4 regions of the Actinomadura sp. 1N219 genome follow, and region 1 is predicted to be linked to each of the others. Evidence: predicted binding sites of a transcription regulator. Region 1 holds the regulator's gene; each other region holds the start of a gene.
The links. The regulator LexA, encoded in region 1, represses DNA repair genes until DNA is damaged. The targets are predictions, from matches to a motif close to TCGAACANNTGTTCGA.
Positions count from the first base shown of each region.

Region 2: ruvC (crossover junction endodeoxyribonuclease RuvC) is a predicted target of LexA. The motif match lies at 4,040-4,055, and genes of this name have one in related genera.
Region 3: ACH35V_RS21970 (DUF6504 family protein) is a predicted target of LexA. The motif match lies at 4,716-4,731, and genes of this name have one in related genera.
Region 4: ACH35V_RS17920 (Rv2578c family radical SAM protein) is a predicted target of LexA. The motif match lies at 2,206-2,221, and genes of this name have one in related genera.

Region 1 is NZ_JBIRAY010000008.1:29,754-37,244, forward strand. It holds gene leuS (leucine--tRNA ligase) at 315-2,783, shown strand; gene lexA (transcriptional repressor LexA) at 3,463-4,164, opposite strand; gene ACH35V_RS23780 (LysM peptidoglycan-binding domain-containing protein) at 4,339-4,674, shown strand; gene nrdR (transcriptional regulator NrdR) at 5,517-5,990, shown strand; gene ACH35V_RS23790 (vitamin B12-dependent ribonucleotide reductase) at 6,110-7,491, shown strand, end outside.
Region 2 is NZ_JBIRAY010000021.1:54,980-62,470, forward strand. It holds gene secD (protein translocase subunit SecD) at 1-1,046, opposite strand, end outside; gene yajC (preprotein translocase subunit YajC) at 1,090-1,584, opposite strand; gene ruvB (Holliday junction branch migration DNA helicase RuvB) at 1,779-2,855, opposite strand; gene ruvA (Holliday junction branch migration protein RuvA) at 2,852-3,457, opposite strand; gene ruvC (crossover junction endodeoxyribonuclease RuvC) at 3,454-4,029, opposite strand; gene eis (enhanced intracellular survival protein Eis) at 4,130-5,281, opposite strand; gene ACH35V_RS38825 (YebC/PmpR family DNA-binding transcriptional regulator) at 5,320-6,072, opposite strand; gene pdxT (pyridoxal 5'-phosphate synthase glutaminase subunit PdxT) at 6,077-6,694, opposite strand; gene ACH35V_RS38835 (DUF6928 family protein) at 6,802-7,416, opposite strand.
Region 3 is NZ_JBIRAY010000007.1:10,586-18,076, reverse strand. It holds gene ACH35V_RS21995 (protein kinase) at 1-777, opposite strand, end outside; gene ACH35V_RS21990 (DUF4389 domain-containing protein) at 855-2,150, opposite strand; gene ACH35V_RS21985 (quinone oxidoreductase family protein) at 2,224-3,186, opposite strand; gene ACH35V_RS21980 (TetR family transcriptional regulator) at 3,285-4,061, opposite strand; gene ACH35V_RS21975 (hypothetical protein) at 4,384-4,653, shown strand; gene ACH35V_RS21970 (DUF6504 family protein) at 4,779-5,054, shown strand; gene ACH35V_RS21965 (DNA polymerase III subunit alpha) at 5,056-7,491, shown strand, end outside.
Region 4 is NZ_JBIRAY010000005.1:95,948-103,438, reverse strand. It holds gene ACH35V_RS17925 (serine hydrolase domain-containing protein) at 1-1,052, opposite strand, end outside; gene ACH35V_RS17920 (Rv2578c family radical SAM protein) at 1,137-2,159, opposite strand; gene ACH35V_RS17915 (family 10 glycosylhydrolase) at 2,324-3,949, shown strand; gene ACH35V_RS17910 (DUF3040 domain-containing protein) at 3,996-4,199, shown strand; partial or broken gene ACH35V_RS17905 (ATP-binding protein) at 4,451-5,458, shown strand; gene ACH35V_RS17900 (helix-turn-helix transcriptional regulator) at 5,538-6,692, opposite strand; gene ACH35V_RS17895 (hypothetical protein) at 6,843-7,491, opposite strand, start outside.

The sequences.
Region 1 (7,491 bases):
TCAGCCTCGGCCCGTGCGCGCAGCCGCTGCGCGCAAGCCGCTCCGCGTGAGCCGCTCCGCGTGAGCCGCTCCGCGTGAGCCGCTCCGCGTGAGCCGCTCCGCGTGAGCCGCTCCGCGTGTGCTTTAAGGCCCGCGGGAGGGCTTGCGGTTGCGCTACCCTTTGATGTATGTCGGCACGGCTGCTCCTCGAACGACCACGTTGACGGACTGACGTCAACGTGGTGGCCCCTCCTGCGCGAGGGGTCGTTTCATGTCAGCGGACGGCCACGACCATTTGCAGCCAGCGAACGAGCAAGAAACCGGAGTCTGGAAGCGTGAGCAGCGACGAGCACTACGACCCCCGGGCGGTTCAGGACAAGTGGCAGGCCCGCTGGGCAGAGCTCGAACCGTTCGCGGCCGATGAGAAGGACGAGGGCCGGGAGCGGCGCTACGCGCTGGACATGTTCCCCTACCCCAGCGGCGACCTGCACATGGGCCACGCGGAGGCGTTCGCCATCGGGGACGTCCCCGCGCGGTACTGGTTCCAGCGCGGCTTCAACGTCCTGCACCCCATCGGCTGGGACTCCTTCGGCCTGCCCGCGGAGAACGCCGCCATCAAGCGCGACTCGCACCCCGCCGAGTGGACGTACGCCAACATCGACACGCAGGCGTCCTCGTTCCACCGCTACGCGCCGTCGTTCGACTGGACGCGGCGGCTGCACACGTCCGACCCCGAGTACTACAAGTGGACGCAGTGGCTGTTCCTGCGCTTCTACGACCGCGGCCTGGCCTACCGCAAGGGCGGCCACGTCAACTGGTGCCCGAAGGACCAGACCGTCCTGGCCAACGAGCAGGTCGTCGGCGGGCACTGCGAGCGCTGCGGGACGCTGGTCGAGAAGCGCGTCCTGACCCAGTGGTACTTCAAGATCACCGAGTACGCGGACCGGCTGCTGGACGACATGGAGCAGCTGGAGGGCAAGTGGCCCGAGCGCGTCCTGCTGATGCAGCGCAACTGGATCGGCCGCTCCACCGGCGCCGACGTCGACTTCGCCATCGAGGGACGGGACGAGCCCGTCGCCGTCTACACCACCCGGCCCGACACCCTGTTCGGCGCGACGTTCATGGTCGTCGCCGCCGACGCCGCGCTGGCCGACGAGATCTGCGCGCCCGACCAGCGGGCCGCGTTCGAGGCGTACCGCGACGAGGTCTCCCGGGAGAGCGAGATCGAGCGGCTGTCCGCCGAACGGGAGAAGACCGGCGTGTTCCTGGGCCGCTACGCGGTCAACCCGGTCAACGGCGAGCGCCTGCCGATCTGGGCGTCCGACTACGTCCTGGCCGAATACGGCCACGGCGCGATCATGGCCGTCCCGGCGCACGACCAGCGCGACCTGGACTTCGCGCTGAAGTTCGGCCTGCCCGTGCGCGTCGTCGTCCAGACCGGCCTGCCCGACCCGGCCGAGACCGGCGCCGCCACGCCCGGCGACGGCGAGATCGTCAACTCCGGGCCGATCGACGGGCTGACGAAGGCCGACGCCATCGCCCGCATCATCGAGATCCTGGCGGAGCGCGGCACCGGCCGCGCGGCGGTGAACTTCCGGCTGCGCGACTGGCTGGTGTCCCGGCAGCGGTTCTGGGGCTGCCCGATCCCGATCGTCCACTGCGAGTCGTGCGGCGAGGTCCCCGTCCCGGACGACCAGCTGCCGGTGACGCTGCCCGAGGGCCTGCGCGGCGCCGACCTGGCCCCCAGGGGCACGTCGCCGCTGGCCGCCGCGTCCGACTGGGTGAACGTCGAATGCCCCAAGTGCGGCGGCCCGGCCAAGCGCGACACCGACACGATGGACACGTTCGTCGACTCGTCCTGGTACTACTACCGCTACTGCTCGCCCGGCTACGAGGGCGGCCCGTTCGACATCGACCAGGTCCGCCGCTGGATGCCGGTCGACCAGTACACGGGCGGCGTCGAGCACGCCATCCTGCACCTGCTGTACAGCCGGTTCTTCACCAAGGTGCTGCACGACATGGGCATGGTCGAGTTCACCGAGCCGTTCCGGCGGCTGCTGAACCAGGGCCAGGTGATCAACCAGGGCAAGGCGATGTCGAAGACGCTGGGCAACGGCGTCGACCTGGGCGAGCAGATCGCCGAGTTCGGGGTGGACGTCGTCCGGCTGGCGGTCCTGTTCTCCGGGCCGCCGGAGGACGACATCGACTGGGCGGACGTGTCACCGCGCGGCATGTCGAAGTTCCTGGCCCGCGTGCACCGCATCGCCGCCGAGGTCGCGTCCGCCCCGGGCGCGGACCCGGCGTCCGGCGACCCGGCCCTGCGCCGCGCCACCGCCCGGACGGTCCACGAGGCCACCGCCCTGATCGAGACGCAGCGGTTCAACGTGGCCATCGCGCGGGTCATGGAGCTGGTCACCGCGACCCGCAAGGCCATCGACTCCGGCCCCGGCGCCGCCGACCCCGCCGTCCGCGAGGCCGCCGAGGCCATGACGGTCGTGCTGTCGCTGTTCGCGCCCTACACCGCCGACGAGGCGTGGGAGCTGCTGGGACGGACCGCGCCGGTCATCAGCGCCGGCTGGCCGTCCGCCGATCCGGCCCTGCTGGTGGAGGAGTCGGTGACGTGCGTCGTCCAGGTCGCCGGCAAGGTCCGCGACCGGCTGGAGGTGGCGCCGGGAATCGCCGAGGCCGACCTGGAGCGCCTGGCGCTGGCGTCCCCGAAGATCCAGGATGCCCTGTCCGGCGCCGACATCGCCAAGATCATCGTCCGCGCCCCCAAGATCGTCAACATCGTCCCCAAGCGCTGACACCCTCGCCCGTCAGTCCCGCCGTCCGTCAGTCCCGCCGCCCCGGTCCGGTCGTCCGTCAGGCGGTCGTCTATCAGGCCCGTTGCCTGTCAGGCCCGCCGCCCCGGCCCGTCGCCCGGGCACGTCGTCCGTCAGGCCTGCCGTCCGGGCCCGTCGTCCGGGCCCGTCGTCCGTCAAGCCCGTCGTCTGTCAGGCCGGTCGTTTGTCAGGCCCGTCGTCCCGGGTCTGGCGTCCGTCAGGCCCGTCGTTTGTCAGGCCGGTCGTTTGTCAGGCCTGCCGCTCCGGGGCTGGCGGCCGCGAACCCTCTCGACCCGTGCAGAGCGCAGGGCGGCGTTTCAGTAGTGGCACGGCAGGCTTCTGCGACGGTCTGACGGATGTCCGGTTTGGCGGCGCCGCTGGGGGGCGCCTGATTAGCTGAGGGCCGCCTGATTAGCGGAGACGCTCGTCGTCCGGGGCGTTGATCCCTGCGGTCTGCCGACCGGGGTGCCGTTCAGCGGTGAGTGCGCCGGGGTCGTTCGCGGCGACCCGCTGGTGTCCGGTCTGACGGCCCGCCAGAGGCGGGGACGGGGACGGGGACGGGGACGTGCGGAAGCGGCCGTCGTCCGGGCCATGATGTGGCGGAGCGCGTGTCTCGTGCGGGGCGGGCGCGCGGCCCCGGGGTTGCGGGGCCGCGCGGGTGTCACATCTTGCGGAGGACCGCTACGACGCGTCCTAGCACCGTCGCCTCGTCGCCGGGGATCGGCTCGTACGCGGGGTTCTGCGGCTGCAGCCAGATATGGCCGTCCTCCCGGCGCTTGAACGTCTTCACCGTCGCCTCGCCGTCGATCATGGCGGCCACGATGTCGCCCTGCTCGGCCACCGGCTGCTGCCGGACGACGACCCAGTCACCGTCCGCGATCGCGGCGTCGATCATCGAGTCGCCGGTGACCTTCAGCAGGAAGTGGGTGCCCTCGCCGACGAGCTGCTTCGGCAGCGTGAACACGTCCTCGACGGCCTCCTCGGCGAGGATCGGCCCACCTGCGGCGATCCGTCCGACCAGCGGCACGTACGCGGGCGCGGGCTGCGACGACGCGGGCTGCCCTCCGGCGGCCTCGTAGGCCTCCTCGTCAGTCCGCACCGGCGTGGCGCCCGGCACTCGCACCTCGACCGCGCGGGGACGATTGGGGTCGCGGCGCAGGAAACCCTTGCGCTGCAGCGCCCGGAGCTGGTGCGACACGCTGGAGGTGCTGGTCAGCCCGACGGCTTCGCCGATCTCGCGCATCGAGGGCGGGTACCCACGGCGCTGGACCGAGTCGCGGATCACCTCCAGCACCATGCGCTGCCGTTGCGTCAGCCCCGTCTCGTCCATGGGGCCGTCTGGCAGCTCCCGGACCTTGCTCATCGCTCGTCGCCTCCCGGCGCCTCGATCGGTCACTCCTTGTCATGGAACCTATCGCGTCGGAGCCCAATGATCAAACAATTGTTCGAAGTGGTGCTCGCTTTTTGTCGGCGCCTCCTGGTAGAACATCGTACAGGCGTTCGATCGAAAATGTATTCGACGTCGAGGAGGGGAGAGATGTCGGGTTCACCCCAGAGTGACCGGGTCCCGATCCGCCTGACCCGCCGCGGGCGCGTGGTCCTGGTCCTGTTCGCCGCGACCGTCACGCTCATAAGCCTGTGGCTGACGGTGGGGCCCGGTGCCATGGCTGGCGGCCGCGAGGCCCATGACGACCCGTCCAAGCCCGCCAGAACCGTCGTCGTCGAACGTGGCGACACTCTCTGGAACATCGCAGCGGACACCGACCCGGGAAGTGACCCACGCGTCGTCGTCCAACGCATCATTGATCTCAACGGCCTAGGCGGCGATCCCACCGTCCAGCCAGGCCAGGAGCTCCGCCTCCCCGCCCGCTGAACCACCGCCCGCCCGAGACATGTGCCGGAGACGCCGATCGTGACGGGCACGCCTGTTCCCCGACTCGGCAGGTGACCGCCCTGGACCGTCGAACGCACCCTCTGTCCGGGCGCGCGTGGGCGCGCGAGAGCTTGGTCGCCATGGCGCGGCCGGTTTCGAGTGCCGACGACATCGAGCGGCTCGCCTCACCCGCGGAGGCCGTCCTGACGCCGGACGGGGACGCGGGGTGTCGGACGGGTCGCGGAGTGTCGGACGGGTCGCCTCGACCAACATGCCCGACTCGGCGTTGGCCGTCGTGGGATGGGCGGGGTGTGGCGGCGGTGTGCGGCGGCGGGTCTCCTGCCTTCGCCAGGTCGGCCACGGCGTCGGCGGCGAGTGATCGCGGTTCGGGTGGCGGGCCGTGTGCGAATCGGTGGCAGCGCCTATGGGCTGAGGGTGATGTGAGGGGGTGCGTGGCCGCATCGCGGTTTGGTGGCGGGGGCCAAGGAAGCGCGAGCGGTGCGGCGCCTGTGGGTCCTCATCGGGCGGACGGGCTCGTACGTCGGCGGCGGTGGGGATGTGGGGTGTGGCGGTGTCGGGAGCGGGTGATTTGGGGGGTGAGCTTGCGTTCTGTGAGCGACGGCGACTCCGGGTGACGACACGCCCGGGAGGAAATCTTGGAGGACGGAGCTGACCTGGACGTACGCGGCGGATGTGATCCACGAGGCGTGAGATCAGGTTGCGTACGCCTGCGGCGAGTCGTACCGTTGGACCACAACATCTAGTAGTCACACCGATGTACTTCACCCATATATGGAACTGTTCAGCGGTGTGAAGCGTTATCGTCAGGGGAGGGATGTAACGTGCACTGCCCGTTCTGTCGCAACCCTGACACCAAAGTGATCGACAGCCGTGCGACCGACGACGGGGGCGCAATTCGGCGCCGCCGGTCGTGCGCGGAATGCGGCAGGCGATTCACGACGCAGGAGAATGTGCTCGTGATGGTGGCCAAGCGCAGCGGCGTCACCGAGCCGTTCTCCAGGGAAAAGATCATCGCCGGTGTGCGCAGGGCCTGCCAGGGCCGTCCGGTCGACGAGGATGCGCTCGCGAAGCTGGGTCAGCGGGTCGAAGAGGAGATCAGATCCTCCGGCTCCGCGGAAATCCCCTCGCACGAGATAGGCCTCGCGATCTTGGGGCCGCTCGGCGAGCTTGATGAGGTCGCCTATCTGCGATTCGCCTCGGTCTACCGGAGCTTCGAGTCGCTGGACGACTTCGCCAAGGAGATCGAAACACTGCGGAAGGCCGGTTTCTCGGGGGAGTCCGGCCCGCCTCGGTAGGGCGGGTTCCGGAAACACATCAGCACATGTAAGAGCGTTTCCGCGCGGGGCATGCCCCGTGCGGTGGCGGGGTTGTTCCTGAACAGGGCCCGGCGGGTGGGCCCGAGAGGGGGAAGGTCATGACGGAGACGGTGAGCGGCTCGGCGGCACGGCGCGGCAAGGGGGGCCGCAAGGGGCTGAAGGTCGAGCGCATTTTCACCACGCCCGGCGTGCATCCGTACGATGAGCTGCGCTGGGAACGTCGTGACGTCGTCATGACCAACTGGCGCGACGGCTCGGTCAACTTCGAGCAGCGCGGTGTCGAGTTCCCCGACTTCTGGTCGCTGAACGCGGTCAACATCGTCACGTCCAAGTACTTCCGCGGCGCGGTCGGCACGCCGCAGCGCGAATGGAGCCTGAAGCAGCTGGTCGACCGCGTCGTCCGCATGTACACGGACACGGCCCTCAAGGAGGGCTATTTCGCCACCGAGCAGGACGCCGAGATCTTCGACCACGAGCTGAAGTACGCGCTCGTCCACCAGCTCTTCAGCTTCAACTCGCCGGTCTGGTTCAACGTCGGCACCAAGTCGCCGCAGCAGGTTTCGGCGTGTTTCATCCTGTCGGTGGACGACACGATGGAGTCGATTCTCGACTGGTACAAGGAAGAGGGCGTCATCTTCAAGGGCGGGTCCGGCGCCGGCCTGAACCTGTCGCGCATCCGGTCCAGCAGGGAGCTGCTGTCGTCCGGCGGCACGGCCAGCGGACCCGTGTCGTTCATGCGCGGCGCCGACGCGTCCGCCGGGACGATCAAGTCGGGCGGCGCGACGCGGCGGGCCGCGAAGATGGTCGTGCTGGACGTCGACCACCCCGACATCGGGGAGTTCATCGAGACCAAGGCGCGCGAGGAGAACAAGATCCGCGCGCTGCGGGACGCCGGGTTCGACATGGACCTCGGCGGCAAGGACATCGGCAGCGTCCAGTACCAGAACGCCAACAACTCCGTCCGCGTGTCGGACGAGTTCATGCACGCCGTCGAGTCGGACGGCGAGTTCGGCCTGCGCGCCCGGATGACCGGCGAGGTCGTCGACACCGTCAAGGCCAAGGACCTGTTCCGGCTGATGGCGAAGGCCGCCTGGGAGTGCGCCGACCCCGGCATCCAGTACGACGACACGATCAACGACTGGCACACCAACCCCGAGACCGGCCGCATCACCGCGAGCAACCCGTGCTCCGAGTACATGAGCCTGGACAACTCGTCCTGCAACCTCGCGAGCATCAACCTGCTGAAGTTCCTCACGGACGACGGGACGTTCGACGTCCGGCGGTTCGTCAAGCTCACCGAGCTGATCATCACGGCGATGGACGTGTCGATCACCTTCGCCGACTTCCCGACGGAGAAGATCGCGGAGACGACCCGCGACTACCGGCAGCTCGGCATCGGCTACGCCAACCTCGGCGCGCTGCTGATGGCGTCCGGGCACGCCTACGACTCCGAGGGCGGACGGGCGCTCGCCGCGGCGAT
Region 2 (7,491 bases), on a different contig from region 1:
ATGATCGCGACCTGCGCCCGCGGGGAGTTCGGGTCCTGCTGGTAGGCGCCGTAGGCCTCGGTGGTGACCTCGCCGAACTGGCGGGCGCCCTTGCCGTCGAAGTCCAGCGAGACCGACCAGCTGGCCTGGCCCTGCTGGGAGTTCGGCGGCATCGCGTTGGCGCCGTCCACGTTCTCGCCGAGCACCCGGACGGGACCGAGGATGTACTTGGCGATCTGGCCGCCCTCGTCGTCCTGGTCGCAGGCGGCGACGAACTTGCGGCTCGGGTCGTTGGAGCCGGGGGCGCGGCGGTCGCCGGCGTAGCAGTTGAGCGCCTCGTACTGCTTGATCACGGCCTGGTCGGTGATGCCGGCGTAGTCCTGCGCGGGCGGCTGCTGACCGGGCGCGGGCTGACCGGGCAGCGGCTGGCCGGTCGGCGGGATCAGCGGCGACGTCGGCGACGGCGCCGCCGGCTGGGTCGCCGCGCCGGACGGCGCCGGGGTCGGCTCCGTCAGGGCCCCGGACAGCGCCCTGCCGCGCGGCGTGGCCGACGCGGACGCCGACGGCTTGGCGCTGGCGGACGGTGAGGCGGACGGCGACGGGCTCTTGTCGTCCTTCTTCTTCCCGTCGTCCTTGGCCTTGCCGGTCGGGCTCGCGGACGGCGCCGGCGCGGCGCCCGTGGGCTTGCCGTCGGCGACGGCGAACACCTGGCGGAACTGCAGCTTCGCCGTCGTGCCGATCAGGCTGACGACGCGGCTCTGCCCCTCCCCTGGCACGTTCACCACGATGTTGTTGCTGCCCTGCTTGGCGACCTCCGCGTCGGACACACCGAGGCCGTTGACCCGCTGGGTCATGATCTTGACGGCCTGGTCCATCTGCTGCGCGGGCGGGTTCTTGCCGGACGACGTCTTGGCGGTGAGGGTCACCGTCGTGCCGCCGGCGAGGTCCAGCCCCAGCTTTGGCGTCGTCTGGCCCTGCCAGACGGCGACGCCGGAGAGGATCACCAGGATCGCGAAGAGCGCGAGAAGCGTGCGCCCGGGCTTGGGAGCGGTACTGGGCGGAGCCACTGGTCGTCTTACTTCCCGTCTAGTGTCGGCACCGGAGGAAGGATCAGGCGGACGGCTTGTCCGACGCCTTGACCTTGGCCCTCCCCTTGGGCTTGGACTCCTCGGCCTCGTCCGCCTCGTCCGCCCCGCCGGCCTCCGCGGCCTCGGCGTCGTCGTCCTTGGAGAGGTCGACGCGGTCGCCGTCCTCGTCCTCGTCCGCCTCGGCGGGCTCGTCCTGCTCGTCGTCGAGGTCCTCGGGCTCGTCGTCCTTGAGGACCTGCATGACGGCCGCCTTGACGAAGCGCACCTCGACCCCGTCGGCGATCTCCAGCAGGATGCCGTCGTCATCGACCTCGACGACGGTCGCGCGCATGCCGCTGGTGGTGAGCACGCGGGCGCCGGGCTCCATGGCGTTCTGCATCTCCATCTGCTGCTTGCGGCGCCGGCTCTGCGGGCGGATCAGCAGGAAGTAGAAGACCAGGGGAACGGCGAGGAGCAGAAGCAGGTTGAAGGCCCCGCTACCGCCGGAGTCCGCCGCGAGAATAAGTTCGCTGCCCATTACAGGGGCATCCTTCCGATGTCGTTTGCCCAGCCTTGTGACCGGAGCCTTGTGACCGGACCGGTCACGTCCACGGGACCGCCGGCTGGAGAACGGTCAACCAAGTCCCGGAGTCTAGAGAGTACGCCAGACCCCGGCAACGACGCGACGACCGACGAAGCCGGGAAGTTCCCAACCCGTTACCCGAATGATCACTATTCGGGCCGATCGGCCGTCTCGTCCCGGTCCTCGCCCATCTCAAACAGCGTCCCGGCCAGCGGCGCCGTCGGAGGCGGGGTCAACCCTAGATGCGCCCATGCGGCGCCCGTGGCGACCCGTCCGCGCGGCGTCCTGGCCAGCAGGCCCTGCCGGACGAGGAACGGCTCGGCGACCACTTCCACGGTCTCCGGCTCCTCCCCGACCGCCACGGCCAGCGTCGACAGGCCGACCGGACCGCCGCCGAACTTGCGCAGCAGCGACCCGAGCACGGCCCGGTCGAGCCGGTCCAGGCCCCGTTCGTCCACCTCGTACAACGCCAGCGCGGCCTGCGCCGATTCCCTGGAGACCGTCCCGTCGCCGCGGACCTCCGCGTAGTCGCGGACGCGGCGCAGCAGCCGGTTGGCGATGCGGGGGGTGCCGCGGGAGCGCCCGGCGACCTCGGCGGCGCCGTCGTCGCTGATCTCCACGTCCAGCAGCCGCGCCGACCGCCGGACGATGATCTCCAGCTCGGCGGGCTCGTAGAAGTCCATGTGCGCGACGAACCCGAACCGGTCGCGCAGCGGCCCGGGCAGCATCCCCGCCCGGGTGGTGGCGCCGACCAGCGTGAACGGCGCGATGTCCAGGGGGATCGCGGTGGCGCCGGGGCCCTTGCCGACGACGACGTCGACGCGGAGGTCCTCCATCGCCATGTAGAGCATCTCCTCGGCGGGACGCGCGAGGCGGTGGATCTCGTCCAGGAACAGCACCTCGCCCTCGGCGAGCGTCGACAGCACCGCCGCGAGGTCGCCGGCCCGCTCGATCGCGGGCCCGGACGAGATCCGCAGCGGCTGCCCCAGCTCCGCCGCGATGATCATGGCGAGGGTGGTCTTGCCGAGGCCGGGGCCGCCGGACAGCAGCACGTGGTCGGGCGTACGGCCGCGCCGCAGCGCGCTGTGCAGGACCAGCGAGAGCTGCTCGCGGACGCGTTCCTGCCCGATGAAGTCGTCGAGCTTCTTGGGCCGGAGCGCGGCCTCGATCACCTGCTCCTCTGGCCCGCCCGCGTCCGCCGCCACCAGCCGCTCGGGTTCGCTCATTTGCTGAGCTTCTTCAGGGCGGACCTAAGGAGGGTCGCGACGGGGGGCGTCTCGGAGCCGTCGAGGTCGGCGGCGACGGCGGTCACGGCGGCGTCGGCGTCCTTGGCGGACCAGCCGAGATTGATGAGGCCCATCTGGACCTGCTCGCGCCACGGCTCGGCGCGGGCGGGCGCGCGGACGTCGGCGGCGCCGTCCCCGACCGGGCCGCCGAGGCGGTCCCTCAGCTCCAGGACGATGCGCTGCGCGCCCTTCTTGCCGATGCCGGGCACCTGGGTGAGGGCGGTCACGTCCTCGGTGGCCATGGCGCGGCGCAGCGAGTTCGGGGTGTGCACGGCGAGCATCGCCAGCGCGAGGCGCGGCCCGACGCCGCTGGCCGTCTGCAGCAGCTCGAAGACGGATCGCTCGTCGTCGTCGGCGAAGCCGAACAGGGTGAGGGAGTCCTCGCGGACGACCAGCGACGTCGGCACCTTCGCCTGCTCGCCGACCCGCAGCCCCGCGAGCGTGGCGGGGGTGCACTGCACCGACAGGCCGAAGCCGTGCACGTCGATCACCGCCCCGTCGGGCCCTGCGGCGGCGACCCTGCCGCTGACGAAGGCGATCATTCGCTGGCTCCTCCTTTACTCCGGGCGGCGAGGCGTTCCCGCTCGGCCCGCGCCGCCTCCTCGATTCGCGACCGCTGGGCGTGCGCGAGGCGCTGCTGGGCGCCGCCGCGCCATACGTGGCAGATGGCGAGCGCGAGGGCGTCCGCCGCGTCCGCGGGCTTCGGCGGCGCGTCCAGGGACAGCAGCCGGGTCACCATCCTGGTCACCTGGGCCTTGTCGGCGCGGCCGTTCCCGGTGACGGCGGCCTTGGCCTCGCTCGGGGTGTGCAGCGCGACGGGCAGCCCGCGGCGTGCCGCCACCAGGAGCGCGACCCCGGCGGCCTGCGCGGTGCCCATCACGGTGCGGACGTTGTGCTGGGAGAACACGCGCTCGACGGCGACGGCGTCGGGGCTCAGCTCGTCCATGAGCGACTCGATGCCCGTCTCGATGCCCAGCAGGCGCAGGGCGATGTCGTCGTCGGGGGCGGTCCGCACGACGGACACGTGCACCAGATGGAGCCGCTTGCCCGGGTCGCCCTCGACGACCCCCACCCCGCACCGGGTGAGCCCGGGGTCCACCCCCATCACCCGCACGGCCACTCCTTCGATCATCTGTTCGGTCGAACACGCTACCAAGTCAGCATGCACCGTTCACGTGCGCCCAGGGTGTGTCCTTGGGAAGCAGGGCGTGTCCCTAGAAGTAGTCGAGGGTGAAAGGTGTGGCGGCGAACGCGGGTGACAGGGCGTCGGCGTCCCCGCCCTGGAGGAGGCCGGTGCGGCGGAGCGTGGCGACCGGGACGCCCGCGTAGAGCGCCGCGAGGCCGCGGGGGCCGAGCCGGACGGCGTCCGCGTTCTCGGCGGCGCGCTCCAGGCGTCCCTCGCCGTCCTTGATCTCCAGCCGCCAGTGGCCCGAGTTCGCGGGAAGCTGCGGATCGTCGATGAGCAGGGACGCCCCGGCCGTCACTCCGGACGGGTAGCCGCGCGCCTCGATCGCGGCGGGAGCGTCCACCAGCCGCAGCATCCACTGGCTGCGGTGGACGTACTCGGTCTCGCGTTCCCGGAGCAGCCACAGCACCGGGTCGAAGGGCCCGACGCACGCCCGGACGGTCTCGGCGGTGGACGACCCCGACCCGACGAGCGCCCACAGCGCCCGCAGCGTCCGCTCCGAGGACGCCACGAGCCGGAGCACCTCCAGGCCGGTGGCGGTGTCGTTCCACTGGTAGGCCAGGAACCCGTCCTCGGCCAGGTAGCAGAAGTGCTCGCCGGATTCGAGCATCGAGCGCCACATCGGTTCGTCCCAGCCGACGGGCCCGCAGTCCCGCGCCGCGCGGTGGGCGCGGCCGATCACGGCGGCGACCTCGGCGGCGTCGTCCGGGCCGGCCCTGCGGAGGGGGACGCGGCCGGCGGCGACCGTGCGCAGCGCCTCGGTGGGGATCTCGACGTGGTGCTCCGCGCCCGCGTGCTCCCAGCCGACCGAGCGGTAGAGGGTCGTGGTGGCGGGATACAGCACGGCCAGCGGATGGCCGAAGGCGGCGGCCCGCTCCAGCAGGTCGAGCATCAGCTCGCGCCCCACCCCCCGGCCGCGCTGCTCGGGCGCGACCGTGATCCCGCTGACGCCCGCCAGGGACACGGCGCGCCCGTGCCACCACTGCGTCATGTCGTACAGCGTGCCGGTGGCGATGATCTCGCCGCGGTCGAACCCGGCGAAGTTCCGTCCGGCCTCCAGCGTCGGCTGAGCGCGCCGGATGCGCTGCCGCCACGCCTCGTCCGGCACCGGCCCGAAGGCGCGGGCCCGGATGTCGCGGACGCCGTCGAACTCGTCCGGCCTGAGCGCGCGGATCTCCATGATCCCGACCGTATGCCCTCCCGGTGACGCCCGCGCGGCTAGTCCAGTGTGGCGAGCACCTCGTCGCTGACGTCGAAGTTGGCGTAGACGTCCTGGACGTCGTCGGAGTCCTCCAGCGCGTCGAGGAGGCGGAAGACCCTCTTGGCGTTGTCCTCGTCGAGGGGGACGGTCACGCTCGGCAGGAACTTGCTCTCCGCCGAGTCGTAGTCGATCCCGGCGTCCACCAGGGCGGTGCGGACCGAGACCAGGTCGCCGGCCTCGCTGACGACCTCGAAGTTCTCCTCGTCGAGCTCGTTGACCTCCTCGGCGCCCGCGTCCAGGACGGCCATCATCACGTCGTCCTCGCTGGTGCCGGACTTGGGGACGATCACCACGCCCTTGCGGTTGAACATGTAGGAGACCGAGCCCGGGTCGGCGAGGGAGCCGCCGTTGCGGGTGAGCGCGACGCGGACCTCGGAGGCGGCCCGGTTGCGGTTGTCGGTCAGGCACTCGATCAGAACGGCCACACCGCCGGGCGCGTAGCCCTCGTAGGTGATGTTCTGCCAGTCGGCGCCGCCGGCCTCCTCGCCGGCGCCGCGCTTGCGGGCGCGCTCGATGTTGTCGTTGGGGACCGAGTTCTTCTTCGCCTTGTAGATGGCGTCGTAGAGGGTCGGGTTGGCGTCGGGATCGCCGCCGCCGGTCCGGGCCGCCACCTCGATGTTCTTGATGAGCTTGGCGAAGAGCTTGCCCCGCTTGGCGTCGAGGGCCGCCTTCTTGTGCTTGGTCGTCGCCCATTTGGAATGGCCGGACATTCTGTCATTCCTCCTCTGTCGTCCGGCGCACCAGATCGGCGAAGTAGTGGTGCACGCGGAAATCGCCTGTCAACTCCGGGTGGAACGCGGTCGCCACGAGGCGCCCCTGGCGGACGGCGACGATCCTACCGGCGTTCGGGCCCCCCTCGGCGCGTCCGAGCACCTCGACGGCGTCCCCGGTGGACTCCACCCAGGGCGCGCGGATGAAAACGGCGTGGTACGGCGTGTCCCCCATACCGGTCAGCACGACGTCGGACTCGAACGAGTCGACCTGGCGTCCGAAGGCGTTGCGGCGGACGGTCATGTCGATCCCGCCGACGGTCTCCTGGCCGGCGGCGCCGTCCCGGATCCGGTCCGCCAGCATGATCATGCCGGCGCAGGAGCCGTAGGCGGGCATCCCGGCCTCGACCCGCTTGCGCAGCGGTTCCAGCAGGTCGAACGAGCGCGCCAGCCGCCACATCGTGGTGGACTCTCCGCCGGGCAGGACGAGCCCGTCGACCCGCTCCAGCTCGTCGGGACGGCGCACGGTGAGGGCGCGCGCCCCGGACGCCTCCAGCGCGTGCGCGTGCTCGCGCACGTCGCCTTGCAGGGCGAGGACACCGATCGTCGGCACAGCAGTCACGAAGAACCTTCCGGGGGTCGAGCAGCCTTTGGACGTTCCGTACAACGCCGTATGACCTGGCGCGTCTTCCCCAGGCCCCTGGCGCGCCCGCCCAGGGCGGGCGCCGGTCAGGCGTGTTTGAAGCGGCGGAGCGGGAGCTCCAGCGGCAGGAAGCCGTCCTTGCCGCGGTCGGCGATGCCGCGGCCGAACATGTGCGCCTCGGCGAGCGCGAGCCCGAACTCCTCGGGGTCGAACGGCAGCGGCACGTCGGGGGCGCCCGCGTCGATGGCCCGCCAGAACGGCCGCTCGGCGGGGAGCCGTTCGCCCAGGTTGACGACGACGCCGTCCTCGGCGGTGACGAACACGTCGCGGCGCAGCTCGCCGTACTCGTACCAGCGGAACCAGCAGCCGCGGATCACCGTGTGCAGGACGAGGACCCCGCAGCAGGAGTCGGGCAGCGCGGCCGCGGCGGTGTCGGCGATCCGGCGGGCGTCGTCGTCCAGGCAGAACAGCCGCCGGTCGCACAGCAGCAGCGCCCGCTCGAACGCCCCGACGAACAGCTCGTCCTCGTACGGCCAGAGCGCGAAGTCCAGGACGGTGTCGCCGGTCTCCATGAGGGTGTCCGCCGGGTAGAGGCCGCGGGCGATCTCCGCGGCGGCGTCCGGATCGGGCACGAGGCCCGGCCGGAACACCTCGGCGGGCTCACCCGCGCTCGCGCACGCCAGCGCGACCGACCAAGCCATGCTCTCCCCTCCCGCGGCCGGGCGCCGCCCGAGGAACCTTCCGTTCCGGGGGACGCCCCCAGCCCCCCGGGAAAG
Region 3 (7,491 bases), on a different contig from region 1:
CGGGTCCTTGTCGAGGGCGGCGCCGACCACGTCCCGGAGGTCCGCGTCGAGGCCGTCCAGCTTCGGCGCGTCGTGCACGACGCGGTAGAAGATCTCCGGGACGGTGTTGCCCGCGAACGGGGCGGTGGCCGTCCCGGCGTAGGCGACGACGCAGCCCCAGGAGAAAACGTCCGACGCGGGCGTGACCTGCTCGCCGCGCAGCAGCTCGGGCGGCAGGTAGTTCGGCGTCCCGACGAACTGGCCGGTGCGGGTGGGGCCGTCGGCGGCGTCGAGCGCGCGGGCGATGCCGAAGTCGATCACGCGGGGGCCGGTGGCCGACAGCAGCACGTTCGCGGGCTTCAGATCGCGGTGGACGATCCCCGCGCCGTGGATCGCGGCGAGCGCGGTGGCGACGCCGACCGCGACGCCCTCCAGGTCGGAGCCGGGCAGCGGGCCCCGGTCGGCGACGGCGCGTTCCAGGCTCGGGCCCTCGATGTACTCGGTGACGACGTACAGCGGGTCCTCGTCCAGCTCGGCGTCGATCACGGGGGCGGTGCAGAACCGGCGGACCTGCCGGGCGGCCGTCACCTCGCGCCGGAACCGGTCCCGGAACGCGGCCTCCCCGGCCAGCTCCCGGTTGATCACCTTGACGGCGACGCGGCGGCCGCCGCGGTCCTCGCCGAGATAGACCGTCCCCATGCCGCCGCGGCCGAGCCTGCCGACCAGTCTGTAGGGGCCGAGTTCCGCGGGGTCCTCGGGGCGCAGGGCCTCGCCGTTCTCTCCTGCGTGCGTGGTCATCGTGATCCTGAACTGGGATTAGGGAGTCGTTTCCGTAGAACCCTAGCGGGCTGTGCTAAATCGGATGCGCAAAGTGCTCAGCGCGTTCGCCGCACGCGAGGAAGAGTGCGGAAGGGCGGGAGCATCTCGCCGGTGAGGCCGAAGGCGTACGCCACGACCCGGGCGGACCAGCGCTGCCAGCCGACGACGAGCCCGTACAGGCGGCGCGGGTAGCGGCCGGTGAACGGGATGACCAGCCAGCTCAGCGCCATCACCACCACGAGCAGCGCGAACATGACCAACATCACGATCAGGTGCGGGAGCACCAGCACACCCCGCACTAACGTGAACCAGCGCCTCGGCCCCTGCCACTCCTCCGGGAACGGCAGGTCGACGACGACGGTCTTCTCGTCCGCGGCGGGCTCGCGGGGGATGGGGGACGCGGGCGCCCGCGCCGGCTCCTCGACGTCGGGGACGGGCCTCGGCCGCGGCGCCTCCGCCTCCGGAGCGCGCTCCGACGTAGGGGGCGGGCCCACCCAGGTCGTGGAGATCGCCTCCGCGGCGTGCTCCGGGCTCTCCTGGCCGACGAGCCGGGTGAGGATCTGCCGCGCGGTCGGGCGGCCGCGCGGGTCCTTGCCGAGCGCGGCCGTGACGACGTCGCGCAGCCGCGGGTCGAGGCCGTCGAGGTCGGGTTCGTCGTTGCCGATGCGGTGGAACGTCTCCGCGACCGTCTTGCCCAGGAACGGCGGGCGCCCCGTCCCGGCGTAGGCGACGACGCAGCCCCACGAGAACACGTCCGACGCCTGCTCGACCGGCTCGCCGCGCAGCACCTCCGGCGCGATGTAGGCGGGCGTCCCGACGAACTGGCCGGTGCGGGTGGGGCCGTCGGGGGCGTCGAGGGCGCGGGCGATGCCGAAGTCGATCACGCGCGGGCCGGTGGCCGACAGCAGCACGTTCGCCGGTTTCAGGTCGCGGTGGACGATCCCAGCGCCGTGGATCGCGGCGAGCGCGGTGGCGACGCCGACCGCGACGCCCTCCAGGTCGGAGCCCGGCAGCGGGCCCTTGCCGTCGACGGCCTTCTCCAGGCTCGGCCCGTCGATGTACTCGGTGACGATGTACGGCGGGTCCTGGTCGAGCCCGGCGTCCAGGACGGGCGCGGTGCAGAACCGGTGGACGCGCCGCGCCGCCGTCACCTCGCGCCGGAACCGCGCGAGGAACGCCGCCTCCCCGGCCAGCTCCCGGTTGACGACCTTCACCGCGACGCGGCGGCCGTCCGGCTCGGCGCCCAGGTAGACGGTTCCCATGCCGCCGCGGCCGAGGCGTCCGAGCAGGCGGTAGGGCCCGAGGACGCGCGGTTCGTCCTGCTCCAGCGGTTCGGCGGCATATGTGGTCATGGTGGGCGGGACTCCTCGAAGATCGTATATTCCCGGCCCAGCCTAAGGGAGCCGCCGTGCCCGGAATGGACGATCAAGGGATCAGCAGGAGCTTGCCCGTCGTCCGCCGCGCCTCCAGATCGGCGTGCGCGGCACTGGCCTCAGCAAGATCGTAGCGGTGCCCGACCCGGATCCGGACGGCGCCCGACTCCACCCAGCCGAGGACGTCGCCGGCCCGCTCCAGCAGCTCCTCGCGGGTCACGACGTGGTGGGCGAGCATCGGACGGGTGAGGAACAGCGAACCGGCCGGGTTCAGGCGCTGCGGGTCGAACGGCGGCACCTTCCCGCCCGCCGCCCCGTACAGCGCCATGACGCCGCGCAGCCGCAGGCTCGCCAGGCTCCCGTCGAACGTCGGCGCGCCGACGCCGTCGTACACGGCCGCGACGCCCTCCCCGCCGGTCAGCTCCCGGACCCGGTCGGCGAAGCCGTCGTACCCCATCGTGACGTCCGCGCCCGCCTCCTTCGCGAGCTTCTCCTTCTCCGGCGTGGACGCCGTCCCGATCACCCTGGCGCCGAGCGCCTTGGCCGCCTGGGTGAGCAGCAGCCCCATCCCTCCGGCGGCGGCGTGCACGAGGACGGTGTCGCCCTCCCTGATCGGGTACGTCGACCGCGTCAGGTAGTGCGCGGTCATGCCCTGCAGCATCGCGGCCGCCGCGTCCTCCAGGCCGACCCCGTCCGGGACGGGGACGAGCCTGTCCGCCGCGACCAGGGCCTTCGCTGCGTAGCCGCCCTTCACGTCGCTGGACGCGACGCGGTCGCCCACCGAGAACTCCCGGACGCCGTCGCCGACCGCCGCGACCGTCCCGGCCGCCTCGATGCCCGGCGTGTACGGGAGGTCCTGCGCGTACGCGCCCGTCCGGTAGTACACGTCGATGAAGTTGACGCCCGCCGCCGCCACGTCGATCAGCACCTCGCCGGGCCCCGGCTCCGGATCGGGGCGCTCCGCCGGCGCCAGGACCTCGGGGCCGCCGTTCTCGGTGATCACGATCGCGCGCATGCCGTGCTCTCCTGCCTCTCGGGTCGGGGATCCCCGGTCGGACGGGGATTGATCTCGGCAACCGGGCCTTCCCGCGGGCTATTCCACCGCCGGGAGGCTCAAACCCAGTCGCGCATCGTCCGGCCGACGAGCGCGACGGCCTCCTCCACGCGAGCCGCGACGGTCGCGGGCTCCCAGATGTCCAGCCGGGCGCAGTCCTCGAACGCGACCTTGGTCGCCGCCATGAAGAACGCGACGACGATCCTGGGCCGCAGGTCCTCGACGGGGTCCACGTCCTCGCGCCGCGCGATCTCGGCGGCCAGCGCCTCCGTCGCCGCCCCGTACCGCGCCATCTGCGCCGCCATCAGCGACGGCGTCGCCTCGATCACCTGCCGGACGCGGCGGAACCGGGCGCTGTCGGCCGGGTCGCCGTCCGCGATCGTCCGCAGCACGACGCGCAGCGACTCGTACAGCGCGGCGAACGGCCGCTCCCCGGGCGGGCGCGCGGCGAGGGCGTCGGCGAGGAGCTGGTCGTGCTCGCCGAGGAAGCTCGTGACGACGTCCTCCTTGGTGGCGAAGTAGCGGAAGAACGTCCGCTGCGACACCTCCACGGCCGCGACGATCTCGTCGATCGTCGTCGCCTCGTACCCCTGGGACACGAACAGCTCTAACGCCGCGTCGACGAGCGCGACGCGGGTCCGCTGCTTCTTGCGCTCGCGGAGCCCCGCCAGAGCGGGCGGGGGCGCGGGGGCCTCCGAGTCGGCGGGGGGCGACTCCGAGTTCGCGGGGCCGGGGTCTGCGGGGCCGGGGTCTGCGGGGCCGGGGTCTGCGGGGCCGGGGTCTGCGGGGCCGGGGTCTGTGGGGCCTGACGGGTCGCCGGCGGGGACGGCGCTCATCGGCTCGCTCCTTCTATGCGCTTACGCGGGCGGGTGGACGCCCGTCCTTTCAGAGGCTTCTATCACGGACGGGTACTCCGCACGGGCGACGGGGTTCCAACGTCCGGAACGGGCCTCGCGCGATTGGCGCATGCCGCCCCGGCGCGTCGCGGCGCTCCCTCCAGACCATCCCCGGCCGATCGGGAATCAGGCGTCCCACTCTCCGGAAATCCCCTGCGCAGCCCGCGGATTCGGGTCATGCTGAGGGCCGGTCACCAATTGTCGCCGGACGGTCGCCGAAGGTCATCGTCCGGCGCCTCGGACCAGGCTGAGGCAGGCTGATGTGTCAGTAGTCGGTGGGCGGGAGATCGCCGAGGTGCGCAGGCGCCACCTCGCGGCGCTAGCGCACGAGGTCGAGGCCCGGGGGCTCTCCTGGAGGCTCGCCGGTCCCGAGGAGTCCCTGCTGAGCGTGTCCGGCGCGCGGACGCGGCGCCAGATCATGGTCGTCGCGACCCCGTGCGGCGACGGCTGGTACTACCTGTGGCCAGGCGGCGGCATGGCCGAGGTCACCGAGGCCGCGACGGTCGCCGACCGCCTCGCCCGGCTCTGCTGACGGAATCCGGCTGAGGTCCTCCTCACCTTGCTCCCGCGCGGGCGGCTTCCCTAGACTCGGACGCGAACGTTTGTTCGAATTCCCGCATGCACTTCCCCCGTGCGGTGAGCGCGAGGGGGAGGCAGATGACACGCGTGTTCGGCGACCCGGTGGACGTCTGGGTGAGCGATGGACGTCCTGTCCGGTTCGTCTGGCGTGGCCGGCTCTACACCGTGCGGCGGGTGCTGGAGCACTGGGTCACGACCCGTGACTGGTGGCGGGAGCAGCATCCCGACGGCGAGGCCACCGGAGAGCGGGAGTTCTGGCGGGTCGAGGCGACCCCGGACAAGGAGATCGGCGTCTACGAGCTGCGTCTGGACGTCGCCGCCGACAGCTGGCTGCTTTCCCGGGTATGGGACTGACGTGCACATTCACGTCGCCTCGTGCTATTCGCTGCGGTACGGCGTCGCGCCGCCCGCGGCGCTGGCCGAGCGCGCGGCGGGCCTCGGCATGGAGACGCTCGCGCTGACCGACCGCGACGGGCTGTACGGCGCCGTCCGTCACGTCCGGTCATGTGCGGACGCGGGGATCGGGGCCGTCGTCGGCGCCGATCTCAGGGTCGCGTCCACGGGCGAGGAACGGATCGTGGTGCTCGCCGAGGGCCGGGCCGGGTGGCGGTCGCTGTGCCGGCTGGTGACGGCGGCGCACGCGGCGGGGGAGCGCGGGAACCCCGTGGTCACGCGGCAGCTGGTCGGCGCGCACGCGGAGGGCCTCGTCGTCCTGCTCGGCCCGGCGTCCGACGTCGGACGCGCGATCACCGGCCGCCGCCCGGACGTGGCGGCGGCGCGGCTGGCGGAATGGCGCGCGGCGGCCGAGACCGTGGTCGAGATCGTCGACCACCATGATCGCGGCGACGGGCACCGGGCGGCCCGGATGCTCGCGCTCGCCCGCGAGGCCGGGGTGCCCGCCGTGCTGGGCAACGCAGTCCGCTATCTGGAGCCGTCCGATCATCCGGTCGCGCAGGTCCTGGACGTGACGCGCCGCCTCGTCCCGCTCGACCGGCGGCACCTGGACGACCGCACCGGGCACGCCTACCTGAAGTCCGTCCCGGAGCTGCGCCGCGTCGCGGAGCTGAGCTGCGGCCCGGACGAGGCGGACGCGCTTCTCGCCGCCACCCGGCGGCTCTCCGAACGCTGCGTCCTCGACCCGGCCCACGACCTAGGCATGGACGACGTCCACCTCCCGGTCATCGAAGGCGACCCGTACGCCCGCCTCGCCGCCCGCTGCACGGACGGCCTGGCCCGCCGCAACCTCGAAGGATCACGAAAGGCCGCCGCGCGCCTGGACGACGAGCTCGGCGTGATCGCCAGGAAGGGCCTGGCGTCCTACTTCCTCACGGTCGCGGACGCCGCCGCGCTGATCAGGTCGCGCGGCATCCGCTGCGCCATCCGCGGCTCGGGCGCGGGCAGCCTGGTCAACTACCTGCTCGGCATCGGCGACCTCGACCCGCTGCGGCACGACCTCGTCATGGAGCGGTTCCTCGCCGACAGCCGCGACGGCCTCCCCGACATCGACCTGGACGTCGAGTCCGCGCGCCGCCTGGAGGCGTACGAGGCGCTGTTCGACCGGTTCGGCGCCGAGAGCACCGCCTGCGTGTCGATGATGGAGACCTACCGGGCGCGCAGCGCGCTCCGCGACGTCGGCAACGCCATCGGCCTCCCGCCGCTGGAGATCGACGCGATCGCGAAGGCGTTCCCGCAGATCAGGGCGAGCCAGATCCGTGCGGCCCTGGACGACCTGCCCGAGCTGCGGCAGAGCAACCTGGCGAGCGGGCGCCTGGAGGTCCTGTTCCGGATCGCCGAGCGCCTGGACGGCCTGCCCCGCCACATCGCCATGCACCCGTGCGGCGTCCTGCTGTCGAACCCGTCCCTGCGCGACCGGACGCCCGTCGAGCGGGCCGCGGCCGGGTTCCCGATGAGCCAGTTCGACAAGGACGACGTCGAGGCGATGGGCCTGCTGAAGCTCGACGTCATCGGCGTCCGGATGCAGTCGGCGATGGCGCACGCGGTCGCGGAGGCCGCCCGGCTCACCGGCCGGACGATCGCGCTGGAGGACGTCCCGCGCGACGACCCCGCGACGTACGAGCTGGTCCGCACGTCCCGGACGCTCGGCTGCTTCCAGATCGAGTCGCCAGGCCAGCGCGAGCTGATCGGCCGGCTCCAGCCCCGCGACCTGGACGATCTCGTCCTCGACATCTCGCTGTTCCGCCCCGGCCCGGTGAACTCCGACATGGTGACGCCGTTCCTGGACGCCCGCGCCGGGACCCGCGAGCCCGCCTACCCGCATCCCGATCTCGAACCGGTGCTGCGGGAGAGCCTCGGCGTGATCGTCTTCCACGAGCAGGTGCTCCGCGTCATCGACGTGATGACCGGCTGCGGCCTCTCCCGGGCGGAGGCCGCGCGCCGGAGCCTCAACCACGAGCGGGGCCAGGCCGTGGTGGGCGCGTGGTTCCGCAAGATGGCGCTGGCGCGCGGCTACGACGAGGCGTCCGTCGAGCGTGTTTGGCGGATGCTGACCGCGTTCGGCGCGTTCGGGTTCTGCAAGGCGCACGCCGCGTCGTTCGCGCTGCCCACCTACCAGTCGGCCTGGCTGAAGCGGCACCACACGGCCGCGTTCTACGCCGGTGTCCTCACCCACGACCCCGGTCTGTACCCCAAGCGCGTCATCCTGGACGACGCGCGGCATTTCGGCGTCCCGATCCTGCCGCTGGACGTCAACCGGTCGTCCGCCGAGTGGCATGCCGAGCCCGTCGCAGCGGGCGGCCCGGCCGGGATCCGGGTGGCGTTGAGCGAGGTCAAG
Region 4 (7,491 bases), on a different contig from region 1:
ACCGTGGTCTCGCTCGTGCTCGACCGGTAGACGCCCGCGCAGCGCCGGGCGTCCGGGCGCGCCGTGGGGTCCGGGACGGGCTCGGCGGGCGTCCCGACGACCCTGCCGAGGATCTCCCTCATCAGCGGCCTGCGGTCGCCGCCGTTGGTGAGGACCGCCACGGACACGTCGCGGCCGGGGTCGACCCGCAGGACCGCCGACTGCCCGATGGTGTTGCCGTTGTGGCCGAACACCGGGCCGCCCGGCAGGTCGTAGAGCTCCCAGCCCAGGCCCCAGGCCGTCCCCCAGCCGATGTCGGGCAGGACGACCTGCGGCTCCCGCATGGCCCGCAGGCCCTCGTCGGCGAGATGCGCCCGGGCGAAGGCCAGCAGGTCGCGGGGGGTCATGGCGAGCATCGACCCGGCGGGCGCCTCCGAGCGCGCCATCGCCCACACCGGGACGGGCCGCCCGCCCAGGTGCCCCACCGCCGCGCGGTGCAGGATCGCCTCGTACGGATCGCTCGCCGCGTGCGTCATGCCCAGGGGCGTGAACAGGTGGTCGCGCATGCACCGGTCGAACGGCTCGCCCCGCACGACCTCCACGATCCGCCCGAGGACGCAGTAGCCCGCGTTGCAGTAGGAGAACATCTCCCCGGGCTCGAAGATCTGCGGCACTCCCGCCAGCAAATCCACGTACTTCTCCAGGCAGTCGTCCCCCTTGCCCGTGTCGGTGAACAGGTCCCCCTCGAACCCGGCCGTGTGGCACAGCAGCTGCCGGACGGTCGCCTCCCGGAACCCGGGAAGGTACTCCCCGGCCGGCGCGTCGAGCTCCACCAGCCCCTCCGCGACGAGGCCCATCACCAGCGTCGCCGTCAGGACCTTGGTGACTGACCCGATCTGGAACACCGAGTCGACCGTCGCCTCCACCCCCGTCGCCGTGCTCAGCACCCCCGCCGCGGCCTCGACCACCCGCCCCCCGGCGCCGACGGCGACCGCCGCCCCCGGCACCCCGTGCTCCTCCGCCAGCCCCGGCAGCCGCTCCCGCAGCCACCCCTCGACCTCATCGATCTCCATCGTCACCCGCCCCACCGTAGACGGCCGCAACGGCGCCATTTTCCGTTCACCGCGGCGTCCGCCAGTCCGCCCAGGTGAGTGCCGTCAAAGGAGGGAGAGCTGCCTTGGGGGATCGGGCGGCGGTGGCGGTGGGGATGGGGGATCGGGGCGGTGTGCGGCACGGTCGCCGATGCCGTAGCGGGCGGCCAGGTCGCGGACGCGGCGGGAGATGTCGTCCTGGTACTCGCGCGGCGCGTAGGCGCCCGCCCCGTACAGGCGCGCGTAGGGGACGATCAGCTCCGGGTGGTGCGCGCGCAGCCACGCCATGAACCATTCCCGGGCGCCGGGACGCAGGTGCAGCGTGATCGCCGACACCCAGGTCGCGCCGGCCTCGGCGATCTGCCGGACGGCCGCGTCCAGCTGCGCGGGCGAGTCCGACAGGTGGGGGAGGACCGGGCCCATCAGGACGCCGCAGCCGATGCCCGCCTCGTTCAGCGCCGTGCACACCGCGAGCCGACGGCGCGGCGGCGGGGTGCCCGGCTCCGCCAGCCGCCACAGGTCCGGGTCGACCGACCCGACCGACACCGCCGCGCTCACCGCCGCGCGCCCGGCCGCCTCCCGCAGGATCGGCAGGTCGCGCAGGATCAGCGACCCCTTGGTCAGGACGGAGAACGGGTTCGCGGCGTCCCGCAGCGCGGTCAGGATGCCCGGCATCAGCCGGTAGCGGCCCTCGGCGCGCTGGTAGCAGTCGACGTTGGCGCCCAGCGCGATGTGCTCGCCCCGCCACCGCGGCGACGCCAGCTCCGCCCGGACCCGCTCGGCCGCGTTTACCTTCACCACGATCCGCGAGTCGAAGTCGGCGCCCGCGTCCATGTCCAGGTATTCGTGGGTTTTGCGGGCGAAGCAGTACACGCAGGCGTGGGAGCAGCCTCGGTAGGGGTTGATCGTCCAGCGGAACGGCATGCGGGACGCCTCGGGCACCTTGTTCACGACCGTCCTGGCGCGGACCTCGTAGAAGGTCATGCCGCGGAACTCGGGGGTGTCGAACGTGCGGGCCACCGCCCGCCGCTCGATCAGCGGCGGCTCCGGGCCCGGGTCGCCGTCCAGCCGCAGATGATCCCAGCGCACACCCCACCCACTTTCGAACGTCTGAGCGATCAGCGTCCGGCCAGTATGGAACGTGTGTTCGATGATCGCAACGCGGAGGTCGGGCGAAACGGGACGGGTGGGCATTACACGGGCATCCGCGTTCCGTACGCAGCACCGCGACGGGTAGGTGACAATGGGCCGCTATGGCAACGCGACTGAGGATCCGGATCACGGCGGCCCTCGCGGCGGGAACGGCGGCGTGCGCGCTGGCCGGCTGCGGCATCCCCGCGCTCGGCGGCGAGAGCGGCGACCGCGGCCCCGTCACCGCCGGCGCCGAGGCCGAATGCACCGCCGTCCCCGCGCCCGGCGACGGCGGCCGGACGCGGCAGCTGCGCGCCATGTGGATCGCCACCGTCGCCGGCATCGACTGGCCCAAGGACACCGCCGACCCCGCCGCCGAGCAGCGCGAGCAGTTCACCCGGCTCCTCGACACCGCCGCCGCGATGAACATGAACGCCGTGTTCGTGCAGATCCGCCCCAACTCCGACGCGTTCTACCCCTCCCCGTACGAGCCGTGGTCGCAGTGGATCACCGGCACGCAGGGCAAGGACCCCGGCTACGACGTCCTCGCCTTCATGATCAAAGAGGCGCACGCCCGGAACCTGGAGTTCCACGCCTGGTTCAACCCCTACCGCGTGTCCCGCCAGGACGACCTGAAGAAGCTCTCGCCCAAGAGCCCCGCCCGGCAGCACCCCGACTGGGTCCGCAAGTACGGGACCGGCCTGTGGTACGACCCGGGCATCCCGCAGGTCCGCGACCTGGCCACCAGAGCCGTGATGGACGTCGTCGCCAAGTACGACATCGACGCCGTCCACTTCGACGACTACTTCTACCCCTACCCCGAGGGCGGCGAGTTCCCCGACCAGGCCACCTACAAGACCCACGGCGGCGGCATGGACAAGGGCGACTGGCGCCGCAAGAACGTCGACACCCTCGTCCAGACCCTGTCCGGGAAGATCCACGACAAGAAGCCGTGGGTGCGGTTCGGGATCAGCCCGTTCGGCGTGTGGCGCAACAAGACCACCGACCCGCGCGGGTCCGGCACCCGCGCGCTGCAGAGTTACGACGACATCTACGCCGACACCCGCACCTGGATCAAGAAGGGGTGGATCGACTACGTCACCCCGCAGCTGTACTGGCCGATCGGCGACCCCCGCGCCGACTACGCCGAGCTCGCCGGCTGGTGGGCCCGCCAGGTCGAGGGCACCGACGTGCAGCTCACCATCGGGCAGGGCGCCTACCGCGTCGGCAAGGACGCCGCCTGGAAGGACCCCGCCGAGCTGTCCAAGCACCTCACCCTCAACGCCAAGCACCCGGAGATCCGCGGCGACGTGTACTTCAGCGCCTCCGACATCGTCTCCAACCGCCGCGGGTTCGCCGCCCGGCTGCGCGAGGACCACTACCCCCGCCCCGCCATCCCGCCCGTCCCCGCCGGCCGTGGCGGGAAGGCGCCGCCGCCCGTCCAGGACACCGCCGCCGTCCCCGCCGACGGCACCGGCAAGGGCGGCAAGGGTGTGAAGGGCGTGAAGGTGACCTGGCGGCCGTCGGAGGGCGCCACCTCCTACGCCGTCTACCGCGTGGACGGCGAACGCCCCGGCTGCGCCCCCGTCGACCCCGAGCGCCTCATCGCCAACGTCCGCGGCGGCGGCATCGTCGACCCCGGCGCCAAGCCCGGCCGCGCCTACACCTACTACGTCACCGCGCTGGACCGCCTCCACCACCAGAGCGCCCCCGGGCGCGGCGCAACCGTCACACCGCCCCAGGGATAACGATCATGCTCCGCGGGGAGAATCCAGACACCTGACCCCCGGAGGTATGAGCATGGCGCTGTCGATGGAGGAGCAGCGGATCCTCACGCAGATCGAGGTCCGCCTGAGCGAGGACGAACCGCGGCTGGCCCATCGCCTCGCACGGCTCGGCGCACCCCGCCGCCGCGCCCGCACCGTCGTCCTCGCCGCGGCCGCCGCCATCGTCGTCCTCGCCGCGATCGGCGCCGCGATCGCCGCGGCCGTACTCTGACACCGCCGTAACACGGCCGGGCCCCGCAGTCTCGCGCGGCGCCCGCGCCGGTCCCGGGACGGCCGTGCGCGCCCCCGGCCGCCCGCAGGCGCGCGAACGCCGATGCCCCGGCGAGGACCTCCTCGCCGGGGCATCGGCGTTCAAGCCGGTGTGGTGGTCGCCTCACGGCGAAAGGCACAACGAAGCTCCAGCCCGGACCGCATGGGACCGGCGGTATTCCCCGAAGGCGTCAGGTAGAGCCCGGGGGACACATGCCACACCGACCCGTCCACTGTAACGGCTCCCCGCGGGTGCTCCTCCACCGCGTCCCCGATGTCCCGATCACCTCACCCCCGGGTGAGGCTTGCCTGAGCCCGTGCACCCCGCCCGCGCCGGACGCGTCCCCGACTGTGACCGCACGCTCGCAGCACCGGGGGAACGGCGGCCAGGGGACGGCCGCCGGCCCGGTGGAGACCGGTACGGAAGAGACCGGCACAGAGGGGAGAAGCGACAGTGACCACCACGGGGACCGGAACCAGGCGACCCGCCGACGCGGCCGCCGCCCGCGGCGGGGGCCGCGACACGCTCCACCGCACCGCCGCCACCGACCTGCCCGACGACACCGAACCCACCGAACCCACCGAAGCTGCAGACACCGCCGCCGACACCCGGGCACGGGCGTCGCCGCCAGCGCGGGCACAGGCCCGGCCGCCAGCGCGGGTGCGGGCCTCACCGCCGGCCTCACCGGGGGCGCTGGCACCGCCGCGGACGACGATGCGGATGCGGACGCAGCCGCGGAGGGCAGCTCGGACGGCGGCGTGGGCGATGGCGTGGGCGACGGCTCTGAGAGCACCGGCGGTGGTGTGGACGGTGGGGAGCGCGGTGCCGGCGGTGCGGGGTCGGGGGCTTGGGAGCTGGCCGCCGAACCCTACGCCGCGGCCCGCGCGCGCGGGCTCACCCGCCGCGCCCTGCGGGACTGGCGCGTGACCGACCCCGGCGACGTCGACGACGTCGTCCTCATCGTCGACGAGCTCGTCACCAACGCCGTCGTCCACGGCGCCGGGCCCGTCCGCCTCGCCCTGCGCCTGCACGGCGACCGCCTCGACGGCGAGGTCGGCGACGCCGCGCCCGCCGGGCCGCCCGGCCCGCGCAACCCGCTGACGGGGGATGCGCCCGCCGAGCCGCGCGTCCTGGACTGGGCCGAGGCCGGACGCGGGCTGCTCCTGGTCGCCGCCCTCGCCACCGGCTACGGCGCCCGGCCCGAACCGTCCGGCAAGACCGTCTGGTTCACCCGCCGTCTCGCCGCCGGCGGCCCCCCGCCCCGCCTGACCCGCTACCTGCGACGGGACGGGGCGGCCGTCAGGCTTGCAGGGGGCAGCGGTCCACGACCCAGACCTCCTCGTCGTCCCCGGACGGGGCCGGCGGCGGCTCGTCGGTCAGCCGGTCCAGATGCCACTCGATGTGCGCCAGCGGGCCCCGCCAGCCCGCCAGCAGGTCCGCCAGCGGTCGCGGCGGGCCTGGCGGGCCGTAGGGGCGGGGGTCGGGCAGCTCCCCCTCCCATAGCGCGTCGTCGCAGCCCGCCGCCCAGTGCGCCACCGACTCCAGGACCTCCTCCAAGTCACGAGCCAGCTCGCCCAGCGACCGCAACGCCATCGCGTCCTGGATCATCCGCTCGCGCGCGTCGAAGGGCAGCTCCCGGTCGAACCCGTCGGGGAACCGCGGGCGGCGCCCCGCCAGTACCGGCTCCTCGTCGGTGGCCGCCGACCGGATCGCCGCCGCCTGCCACCGCGTCCACTCCGCCAGATGCCCCAGCACGCCCCGCAGCGCCGCCGCCCCCGCGCCACGCGACGCGCCCCGTGACGCGGCGCGGGCCGAGCCGGTGGGCACGACCTCCGCCGTCGCGTCCCGCAGCCGGGACCGGACGAACTCCAGCCGGTCCAGCGTCCACGCACGCGCCCGCGCGGCGCCCGCCGGGCCGCGCGGGCCCGTCTCGGCCGGGGGACGCGGCATCGGCACCCGCAGCGCCGCCAGCAGCGCGTCCAGGTCGCGGACCTCGCCGCCGCGCCCCGACAGGAACGCCGCGCCGATCCGGTCCAGCCGGAACATCCGGGGACCGTCGCGCATCCGGCACCACCCCACCAGGTACTCGGCGTAGGGGGCGATGACCAGGCCGTGCGCCTCCACGTCGCGGAAACTGCGCGCCCCCGACTGGTCGGTGTAGGCCAGCCGCACGATCCGGCGGGTCCGGACGGCCTCGGCGAGGGTGCCGCGCACCGGGCCCACCAGCGACTCCGCCTCCGTCAGCGGCGCCGGCTCCGCCGCGGCGGGCAGCGCGTGCCCGCGGCCCTTCTCCGCCCGCACCGGCAGCCCGCCGTGCGTCAGCAGCTCCAGGTCGCGGCGGACGGTCCGCTCGCTGACCCGCAGCCGCGCGGCCAGCTCCGCCGGGTCCAGCGGCGCGGGCGACGCCGCGCGGAGCTCGGCGACGAGCGCCAGCAGCCGGTCTACGCGATCCACACCCCCATCGTGACCGCGCCCACCGACATTTCACCGCGCGCAGGGGCCCAAATCCCTTACGGGCAAGGCGAATCGGGCCCCCGGGCGACCGCCCCGCCGCGCCAAGCCCCGGTGGCCGAGCCCCGGCGGGCCGGGGATCAGCGGGCGCGGTCAGCGGCCTGACAGTTCTGCTGCCAGGCCCTCGAAGTCGGCCGCCGTCAGCGACAGCGCGCTGCCGATCGCCTGCGTCGCCTCCGCGCTGCCCAGATGCCGGGTCGCCGCCCGGTCCAGGTAGGCCTCCACCAGGCGGGCGCCGGTGAGGCGGCCGCGCGGGCGCAGCGTCCCGACGTCGCGGTTGACCACCGTCCAGGCGTCCGACCCCAGCCGCAGCCGCCGCTCCTCGGCCAGCAGGCCCACCAGCGCCGACCGCGCCGCCGCGTCGGAAAGGTCCGGGAGCCGCACCGCCCGCAGGTCCGTCACCAGCTCCGGCGACGCCGCCGACAGCTCGCCGACCCGGTCCGGCTCGCACGTGCCCAGCAGCGCGGTGTCGTTGACGCCCTCCAGCCGCGCCCGGTACAGCACCGACGCGTACGCCGGGCCCTGCGCCTCGTCCAGGATCAGGCCGTCCAGGCCGTCCAGCAGCAGGACGTGCCCGGCGTGCTCCTCCAGCGCGGCGCGCAGCCCCTCGGGGCCGTGCTCGCGCAGGTCCTCGGCGTGGGCGCTGTGGACCTGCCCGCTTGAGGCCTCCACCTCCGCCAGCGCCGCCGCGGCCATCCGCGCCAGCCGCCGCTGCCCGCTGGACGGCGTCCCGATCAGCAGC